2 regions of the Sphingomonas sp. R86520 genome follow, and region 1 is predicted to be linked to the other one. Evidence: riboswitches for the same ligand, from Rfam matches in the RefSeq annotation. Region 1 holds a riboswitch; the other holds the start of a gene.

Region 1 (4,967 bases):
CGCCGCCGAGCGCTTCGATCGTCTCGCGCATGCTCTCGACCATCGTGACGAGGCGGAAGGTGCCGATATGCGGGTGTGCTTCGGTGAGGATCTCGGGCGGGGCGCCGGCCTTCACGAACTCCGTCAGGACCTTGCGGCCGAGGTGACGCGGGTCCTTGATCTGGCTCCACAGCTTGCCGTCGGAGAAGGTGCCGGCCCCGCCCTCGCCGAACTGGACGTTGGATTCGGGGTTGAGGACGCTCTTGCGCCAGAGCCCCCAAGTGTCCTTGGTGCGTTCGCGGACCACTTTCCCGCGGTCAAGAATGATGGGGCGGAACCCCATTTGTGCCAGGATCAGGCCGGCGAACAGGCCGCATGGGCCTGCGCCGACGACGACCGGGCGGGGGCCGGTATAGCTGGCGCCGCCCTTGATGACGAAGCGATAGCCGGTGTCGGGCGTACGCTGGACGTGGCGGTCCTTGCGAAAACGCTGAAGGACCGTGTCCTCGTTCTTCAGCGTGACGTCGACCGAATAGACGAGCTGGATGTCCATCTTGTCACGGGCATCGTGCGCGCGACGCGCCACGGTGTAGCGGATCAGGTCGCGCGGCGTGATGCGCAGGCGGTCGCGGATCGCGGCGGGGAGCGCTTCGTCGGCGTGATTGAGCGGCAGCTTGAGGTCGGTGATGCGGAGCATGGCGCACGCTCTAGCGCCGCGCGGCGCGATCCGCCATCGGGAGCAGGAGAGGACATGATCATGCGGACCGACGACGAGCAGAATGCCAAGAGCGCCAAACGCAAGGAGGTCCAGGACCGGATCGTCGCGAGCAAGACGATCGAGAGAGGCTTGGTCATCGTCCACACCGGTAAGGGCAAGGGCAAGTCCACCGCCGCGTTCGGCATGGCAGTGCGGATGATCGGGCATGGGCGCAAGGTCGGTGTCGTGCAGTTCGTGAAGGGCGCGATGACGACCGGCGAAAAGGCGGTCTTCGACGCGTTTCCGAACCTGTGCGAATTCAAGCCGATGGGGGAGGGCTTTACCTGGGACACGCAGGACCGGGCGCGGGACATCGCGGTGGCACGGGACGCTTGGGACGAGGTCAGGCGGATGATCGCCGATCCGTCCTATGCGATGGTGATCGCGGACGAGCTGAACATCGTGCTGCGCTACGAGTATCTACCGGTTGACGAGGTGCTGGCGGCTTTGGCGGCCAAGCCGGAGATGACGCATGTCGTGGTGACAGGACGGAACGCACCAGAGGCCTTGGTCGAAATTGCGGATCTGGTGACCGAGATGACGCAGGTGAAGCACCCGTTCCGGTCGGGCGTTAAGGCGCAAGCCGGGGTCGAGTTCTAGGCGTCTTGCGTGACCCGTACCTCGGGCGTATCGCGACCTTGCGACAGGTTCCCTCGACGCGGCGACGTAGACGGGGATGAAAACGGGAACGGGTGAACCCCGGCTGCCCCTGCAACTGTAAGCGACGAGCCACCGTGCCACACGCCATTGGGATGCAGGTCCCGAGAAGGCGGCACGAAACGGCGCTGACTCGCGAGCCAGGAGACCTGCCTGTCGCAGTCGTCTTTCGTCCGGCCAGGGTGCGCCGAGCGGACGGGTAATACCCCGAGCGACGACATCGCTTCGCGTCTCGCGAGGGCCGTAGGCTTGTGCCTATGCCCGTCGCGCGATGCGGGATCGACTGTCCGAAGGGGAAAACATGCCTGTCATTTATCGTGTCTCGTGCTCAACCGCCGAAGCATCCGCATGTTGAAGCACGTCGAGGACGGCGTCGCGGTGGTCGCATGCAACACCTGCCGCCACTCATCCGATGCCCGCGACGACGGCGAGGGTATCCGCGGCGGTGCACGTCTCGTCGGCGCGTTGAAAGCGGTGCAGGCCAGCGATCCCGCCTATGCCGATGTCGCGGTGCAGGAAATGCCGTGTCTTTTCGCGTGCCAGGATTTCTGCACGATCCACCTGCGCGCGCCAGCCAAGGTTGGCTACGTGCTCGGCCGGTTCGAGCCGACCGAAGATGCCGCACGAGCAATCCTCGACTATGCACGCCTCTACGGCGAAAGCGCATTCGGACAGGTGCCGTTCAAGCAATGGCCCCAGGGCGTAAAGGGACATTTCATCACACGCACGCCGCCAGCAGGGTTCGTCGTGGAATGACCATGTTCGCAACACCGACGGCGTTCCTCGCCGCTTTGCAAGGCTTGCCGCAGCCGGATCAAGCCGCGCGATCCGCCGCGATTGCTCGCCAAGGGCAACTGACCAAACCACCGGGCTCGCTCGGCCGCCTGGAGGACATTGCGGTGTTCATGGCCGGATGGCAGGGCCGCGAACGGCCGCGGATCGACAACGCTCGGGCGCTCATCTTCGCGGGCAATCACGGTATCGTCGCGCGCGGCGTCAGTGCGTTTCCGGCATCGGTTACGGCGCAGATGGTAAGCAATTTCGAGCATGGCGGCGCCGCGATCAACGCGCTTTCGACGACGGCGGGGCTCGATCTACGGATCGTCGCGATCGATCTCGACCGGCCCACCGACGATTTCACGGATGCACCGGCGATGTCGGTGGAAGATTGCCTCGACGCGATCAACCTAGGGGCAGCGGCGGTAGCCGGCTCGCCTGATCTCGTCGTGCTGGGGGAGATGGGGATCGGCAACACCACGACCGCCGCAGCGCTGTGCATGGCGAGTTTTGGTGGATCGGGTCGCGATTGGGTCGGTCCGGGCACCGGGATCGATAGCGAAGGCATGGTACGCAAGATCGCGGTCGTCGAAGCGGGACTGGCTCGGCACCGTGAAGCGATCGGGACACCGTTCGAGGTTCTCCGACGGCTAGGCGGACGAGAGCTCGCGGCGATCGCGGGCGCCGTCGTCGCGGCGCGGTTGATGGGCGTTCCGGTGGTGCTGGACGGCTTCATCTGTTGCGCGTCGGTTGCCCCGATCGCTGCGGCGTGCCCGGATATCCTCGCGCACTGCCTGGCGGGGCATGTGTCCGCTGAGCCGGGGCACAGCCGGTTGCTGGCGTCGCTCGCGCTCGATCCGCTGCTGTCGCTCGACATGCGGTTGGGCGAAGGAAGCGGCGCAGCCGTCGCAACCCTGATCGTTCGCGCGGCGTTGGCCGCCCATGACGGGATGGCGACCTTCGCCGAAGCGGGGGTGGCGACGGCGTGAGCGCGCCGTACATGCTGTATCTCATGCGGCATGGGGCGCCGGTGCGCGAAGGGCTTTTGCTGGGGCGTACCGATGATCCGGCCACCGAGGCGGGGGTTGCGGCCTGCCTAGGACGCGCAGAATCGCTTGATGTCTTGCAGATCTTCTCGTCCGATCTGGCGCGTGCGCGTGCATGCGCCGCCGCGGTAGCTGCTCCACGTCGGATCGAGGTCGCGGCCGATGCGCGGTGGCGCGAGCTGAACTTCGGCGCGTGGGATGGATTGCGGCCGGACGAGGTCGATCCGTCGGCATTCGCCCGGTTTCATGAGGATCCTGACGTGGCGCCACCACCCGGGGGGGAGCGCTGGTCGGCGTTGCAGGATCGGGTCAGCCGGGCGCTTGACGCAATTCCGCCCGCGGCATCGTTGGTCGTGACGCACGGCGGCGCGATCCGCGCAGCGCTGGCGCATCTGTGTGGGTTCGACCGGCAGCAGCTATGGGCGTTCGATTTGCCCTATGCGGCGCTGGTATCGTTGCGGATCTGGCCGGGGGCGGTGCGGACCGTCCAGATCACCGGCTTGACGACATGAGGCGACTGATCGTTGCATTCGGCTTCCTGACGCGCCTGCCTATGCCGCGCATGACGATCGGCCAACGAGATTTCGCCGAGGCGATCCGCTTGTACCCGGTTGTTGGGTTGGGTATCGGCGCAATCGTCGCGGCGATGGGGTGGCTGGGCTCGGTGATGGATCCGTGGACTGGTGCCTGTGCCGCGTTGATCGTCTGGATCGCAGTGACCGGCGCCCTCCATCTCGACGGGCTCGCGGATCTTGCCGACGGCCTGGGCGCGGCGCACGGCGACCGAACGCGGTTGCTGGCGGTAATGGCGGACCCGCATATCGGCAGTTTCGGCGTGGTAGCCATCGCCGGTCAGATGATAGCCAAACTCGTACTGCTTCACGCGGTGGGAACGGCGGGGTGGTGGACAATCATGCTGGTACCGTTCGCGGCACGGATCGGACCACTCGTCTGGGCGGTCTGGTTGCCGCCGTTGCGCGCGGGCGGACTGGGCGCTGCGCTGGCGGGCATCGTCCGGTTGCGCGATCTGATCGGCTGGGGAATGGTGCTTGCCTTTGCGGCGGTCATCGCGCCGGCGATGATAACGGTGCCGTTCCTGCTGGTCGGTGTTGCTGCATGGTTGCGGCGGTCGATCGGAGGCATCACTGGCGACGCTCACGGGGCCGGGATCGAGATCGTGGAAACCGGCATACTTCTGTCGCTAGCCGTGGCCGGCACCATTGGCGGCGCTGCGACCGGCTTGTTGCGCTAACGCAAGCATCGCATCGAGGTCGAGCTGGCGTTCCAGGGTCGCGGCGATCGCGTCGAGCGCGGTATCGACCGATACGGCGTGATCTGGCCCCACTGCATCCACGCCGATCCGCGCAAGCCAGACAGCGCGTTGCTCGGCAAGCGCGAACAGCCCGTGGACATAGCTGCCAGCGACCAGCCCGTCGGCACTGATCGCCCCCTCCGCGCTGCCGTCGGCACGATGCCCGAACGGACGTCCCAGTCCTTCGCCGGTCGTCGCGCCCATGTGCATCTCAAACCCTTCGAACCGCGCGCCTTGGGCCATGCCCTGGACCTGTACGAGCGTTTTGGTGATGGCCAAACGCGTGTCGATCTCGAGCAGACCTAGGCCCGCTACCGTCGTGGCCTCGCCTTCGATGCCGTGCGGGTCTGCGATGCTTCGGCCAAGCATCTGATACCCGCCACAAAGCCCCACGATCGACTTGCCACGCCGGTGGTGCGCAAGGATATCGACGTCCCAA
Region 2 (4,967 bases), 1.7 Mb from region 1:
TGCCGGCGGAATGGTCGACCCGCCACAGTTGATCAGCACACGCGGAAAGACGGCTTGCGGCGTGTTCGGCAGCAGCCGGTGGCGCAGTGCCGTCCCCCGACCGACGCGTTCCGACGCGATCACCACGGCAGGCGGACGCGTCACGATCGTTTCGGCGGAGACCGTCCCGGTATGCGTCAGCCCATAGCTCGCGGCGGCGTTGCGGAAGCCGACGCGTGTCATCATCTCGTTCAGCAACGTGCTCCCCCCGGTCGCGAGATCTCCGCTGATATAGAGCAAGGCGCTCTGCGACGGTCCATCCTTGCGGCTCCAGCGCGCCACTGCATGATCGATATCTGCATTGATCCGCGCGCCGCCCGCAGGCGCACCGACGGCGTCGGCAATCTGCGTGACCTGCGCCTGGCTCTCCGCGATCGAGTCGGGAATGCCAAGCAGCAGCGTCTTCAACCCGGCCCGCGCGTACGCCGCCTGGGTAGCAGGCGGCGTATAGGTGCTGGCGATGACGAGGTCGGGGTGCAGCGCAATCACCTCCTCGGCGGTCCCCGCGGTCGCACGATAACGCCGCGCGACGTCGAGCGGGATCGAGGTCGCGGACGGATCCTGCGAATACCGGCTGATCGCGGCGATCCGCGCGGGCGGCAGGATCCGGACCAGCACCGAATCCACGCACGGGTTGGTCGAGACGATCCCCCCGCCCCCGCTCGGCGGTGCTGCACAGCCCCCGAGCAGCAGGGCGGCAAGGATCGGCCCCAGCCTCACTTCAGGCGCAACCGCACGCCGCCATACGCCGCCCGGCCATAGGTGCCGTAGCCGGTGACTGTCTGATAGCTCGCGTCGGTGACGTTATCGACGCGACCGTAGATCGCGAACCGCTCACCGATCGGAAACTCCGCGCGGACGCCGCCGATCGCATACCCATCGATCCGCGTCGTATTGGCGGCGTCGTTGAAGCTGTCGTCGACCATCGTCACGGTGCCGCCGATCGAGAGCCCGAACGGGAACCGGTAATCGGCGTTGACGCTGGCGGTCTGCTGCGGACGGCGCGCAAGTTCGTTGCCGTAATTCGCGCCGATCGAGCGGTTCTCGGTGTGGATGTAGCTGTAGTTGGCGGTGAGCGTCAGCGCATCGACCGGACGCAGCGCCAGCGTGAATTCGACCCCGTCCGCCTCGGCGCGCGCGACGTTGTTGTACACACCGAACGGGCGATCGACGCAGATCGAGCCAATTGTCGCCTGCTCCGCCGGACTGCAGTCGCGGAAGTCGATCTGGTTGCGCGTGCGGCGATTGAAGTACGTCACGCCGACGCGGGCGCGGTTATCCAGAAACGCCTGTTCGACGCCGACATCGAAGTTGCGCGCGGTCTCCGGATCGAGGTCGCGGTTCCCGTAATCCGAGAAGAGCTGGTACAGCGTCGGCGCCTTGAACCCTTCGCCATAGCTCGCGCGGACGGTGGTACCGGTGCGCAGCGCCAGTGCCGCATTCGCACCGAACGTGGTGTGGTTGCCGAAATCCTCGTGATCGTCGTTGCGGACGCCGCCGGTCAGCGTGAGGATGTCGAGCGGCTTAACGATCAGTTGGCCGTAAACGCTGGTGATCCCGGTATCGGCATAGGTGAAACCGTCGTTGAAGCGGCTGTTCTCGCGCTCGACGCCGGCGACGACGCGGACTTGGTCGAGCGGACGGAAGTCGCCCTGATATTCGTAGCGCTCGCTGCGGCCGCGGCCGATGAACGACGGGTCCGCGCCGAACGCCGGTTCGTAATTGTCGCGGTTGATGTCGGCGATCGTGAACGCGACCCGGTTGTTGAACCGTCCGTCGGCGAAGTTCGCGTGAAGGCCCGCATAGCCGTAAAGCTCCTGCGTCTTGCTGTAGTCGGCGGTGTCGGCGAACTCATATGTCGGCGCCGGGAAGCCATCCAATTCGACCCGGCTGTCCGCGAAATACCCGCGCAGGTCGAGGCCGATCCCAGGCGTGAACTCGACGCCCAGCCGCCCGGTCGCGCCATATTGACGGTACCCGTCCCGCTCCGTGCCGTCGGCCGCCGACGAGATGCCGTCGGTCTTCAGATAGCCGCCGGTCAGCGATCCCGACACCGGCCCCTTCGCGCCCGACACGCCCGCACTCGCGAACACGCTGTCGGCATAGCCATATTCCGCATTGGCGCGTGCCTGAACGCCTTCGGTCGGCGCGGCGGTGATGATATTGACGACACCGCCGATCGCCTGGCTGCCCCATGGCACCGAGTTCGGCCCGCGCAACACTTCGATCCGCTCGACCGAACTGGACAGAAGATTGCCGAAATCGAAGCCGCCGCCGGTCGACGAGGGATCGTTGACGCGCACGCCGTCGATCACGACCAGAGTCTGGTCGGATTCGGCGCCGCGGATCCGCACGCCGGTCAGCGCACCCAGCGTGCCGTTGCGCGTGACTGTGACACCCGGCGTGGTCGCGAGCAGATCGGACACGACGACGGTCTGGCGACGCTCGATCTCGGCGCGGTCGATCACGGTCACCGCCTGACCGACTTCGCTCGCGGGCTGCGCGACGCGGGTCGCGGTCACGACGAGTTCGGGCGCGTCACTGTCGGGAATGTCCTGCGCATAGGCCGGCGATGCGATCAGCGCCGCGCTCAGGAGAAGGAAGAATTTCGTCATGGGGTACGTCCTGCAAAACCACCCGCGACCATTCGCGGAGCGGCAGACGTCTCTCGCTCGAGGGAACCCCGTTTGATCGGGACACTCGTCCGCGCCGGAGCACCCGCCCGCGCAGTGGATCGACCGTGAACGGCAGGTCTCCTGGCTTCCGGGTCATCGTGACCACCCCGCCTTCCCGGATCGAAACCCAGTGGCCTAATCGGGGTGGCCGCTATCCGGTCACAGTTGCGGGGACAGCGCCGGTCTTGCGGACTTGGGTCCTGAAGACCTTTCCGCGCACCGGCTTCCCTTTTGATCCCGTCACCGGGAACCCTTCACGCCGTTGCCATTAGTCGCGGCCCGGACACGGGTCAACGCGCACCGGTTCAACGGATGCCGTAGCGCAACCCGACCCAGATCGTCCGCGGCGTTGCGCGCTCGACGATGTTCGCGCCGCTGATCCCCGCCTCGACCCGCTCGTTGAACACATTCTCGCCGCGCAGTTCGGCGACCAGCGAGCGCATGATCGGCACCGCCGCATACGCATCCAGCGTCGTCGCTGGATCGAGCACCCGCGTATTCTGGTCGTCGTCATATTGCTGGCCGATATGCCGCACGGTCAGCGACAGCGCCGCCGCATCGTGCCGCCAGTCGATCGTCCCCGACACCTGGTCGCGCGGTGTCTGCGCCGGTCGCAAGCCATCGAGCGCGGCGGTAATGCCGGAGCCCTCGACCGTCGAGTTGGTATGCGACCACGATGCCTGCACGCCGAACGGCCCCGGTCGATACGACGCATCCAGCTCGAACCCATGCGCGCGGATCGCATCGAGGTTCTGGCGGATGCGGTAGGTCGTCACGCCCGGTAAGACCTGCGTCGGAGTGGTCGTCGTCACGTTGGCGATCGCATCCTTCAGCCGGTTGTAGAAATACGTCGCGGCGATGCTGACCCCCGGCGCAGGCGTCAGCGTCACGCCGCCTTCGACCCCGGTCAGCCGCTCCGGCGACAACACGGCATTCGCCGCCGTCGCATCGTTGCCGACGCGGAACGGGCGATACAGTTCGTTGAGCGTCGGCAACCGCCACCCGCGATAGCCGGCGGCGCGCACCGTAATCGCGTCGAGCGGCTTGTACGCGATCCCCGCACGCCCCGTCGTCTCGCTGCCATTGCGGTCGGCGTAGCGCAGATTGGTCAACGCGGTGCCGCCCGCCAGCGGGCGTTCGGACAAATAGCCGCCGTCGATCGACCACCAGTCAATCCGCCCGCCGAGGCTGAAGGTGAAGTCGCCCGCGACCAGGCTGCCGTCGGCGAACACGCCGGTCGTCGTCGTGCTTCCGCCCGCCTCGCGCCGCCGTGTCGGCACAGTGTTCACGAAGGTATAGAGTTCCTGCGTCTTGCCGCTGACGTCGCGGATATCCGAGCCGAGGCGCAACGTGATGCTCTCGCCCAAGGGCGGCGCAATCTCGATCCGTCCGCCAAGCCCGGTCGCCGGCGTATTATACTGGTTCAGCGACTGGATCGCGGTCGTCCGCGTGGCATTGATGCTGTTGAAGCTGCTCGCGAACGCCCGCGTCTGCAGATAGGCAAGCGCCGAATACCCCCAGTTCCCGCGGCCGATCAGGCGGATGCTGGCGTCGGCGCCTTCGCTCTTGTTGTCGGTAAAGTCGCTGCCTCGGTCGCGCCTGTCGGTGAACGCGCTCGCATTCATCTGCAATTCGGTCTTCGCACCGACACCCACGACGGTCCGCAGCGCACCCGAGGCCTGCTCGTACGGTGCCGCCCGATCGACGATGCCGCGGCTTTCCTCGACCGTCGGGGTAAAGCCATCGCCGCGCGCATACGCGCCCGACAACGTCGCGAACCCCGATCCACGAACCAGTGCTGCGGATCCTTGCGCGTCGACCGAGTCGCGGCTGCCGTATGCGACGCTGCCCTGGAACGGCGTCAGTTGATCGGGAGTCGCGCTCTCCAGCTCGACGGTGCCGGCCAGTGCACCGGGTCCCTGGTACCCGCTACCGCCGCCGCGCGTGACGCGGATCCGTCCGAGCCGGCCAGTGGCATACGCCGGAAACGCGATCCATCCGCCGAACGGATCCGCCTGCGGTACGCCGTCGAAGATCAGCAGCGCGCGGCTCGACGCATTGCCGCCGATCCCGCGCAGCGAAATACCCTGGCTGGTCGGGTTGGCACTGCGAGAATCAGATCGGCGGAACTGCTGGAGCCCCGCGACATCGGCCAGCACGCTCTCCAGCCGGTTGCTCGCATTAGCCTGGATCCGATCGCGATCGATCGTGACGATGTCGTACGCACGATCGCCTGGCGCATCGGCAAGCCCG

Evidence for each region. Region 1 has a riboswitch for cobalamin ahead of SJY41_RS04230 (DUF1636 domain-containing protein). Riboswitches for the same ligand answer to the same signal wherever they lie in the genome.
Region 2: linked by a shared signal. The riboswitch ahead of SJY41_RS11895 (TonB-dependent receptor plug domain-containing protein) and the one ahead of SJY41_RS04230 (DUF1636 domain-containing protein) in region 1 are both predicted to bind cobalamin.

Annotation. Positions count from the first base shown of each region.
Region 1 covers NZ_JAXHBZ010000001.1:874,078-879,044, forward strand. The annotation lists gene SJY41_RS04220 (NAD(P)/FAD-dependent oxidoreductase) at 1-676, opposite strand, end outside; gene cobO (cob(I)yrinic acid a,c-diamide adenosyltransferase) at 731-1,336, shown strand; cobalamin riboswitch at 1,365-1,565, shown strand; gene SJY41_RS04230 (DUF1636 domain-containing protein) at 1,742-2,149, shown strand; gene cobT (nicotinate-nucleotide--dimethylbenzimidazole phosphoribosyltransferase) at 2,146-3,159, shown strand; gene SJY41_RS04240 (histidine phosphatase family protein) at 3,171-3,728, shown strand; gene cobS (adenosylcobinamide-GDP ribazoletransferase) at 3,725-4,468, shown strand; gene SJY41_RS04250 (cobyric acid synthase) at 4,418-4,967, opposite strand, start outside.
Region 2 covers NZ_JAXHBZ010000001.1:2,612,051-2,617,017, forward strand. The annotation lists gene SJY41_RS11890 (ABC transporter substrate-binding protein) at 1-759, opposite strand, end outside; gene SJY41_RS11895 (TonB-dependent receptor plug domain-containing protein) at 756-2,654, opposite strand; cobalamin riboswitch at 2,768-2,984, opposite strand; gene SJY41_RS11900 (TonB-dependent receptor) at 3,020-4,967, opposite strand, start outside.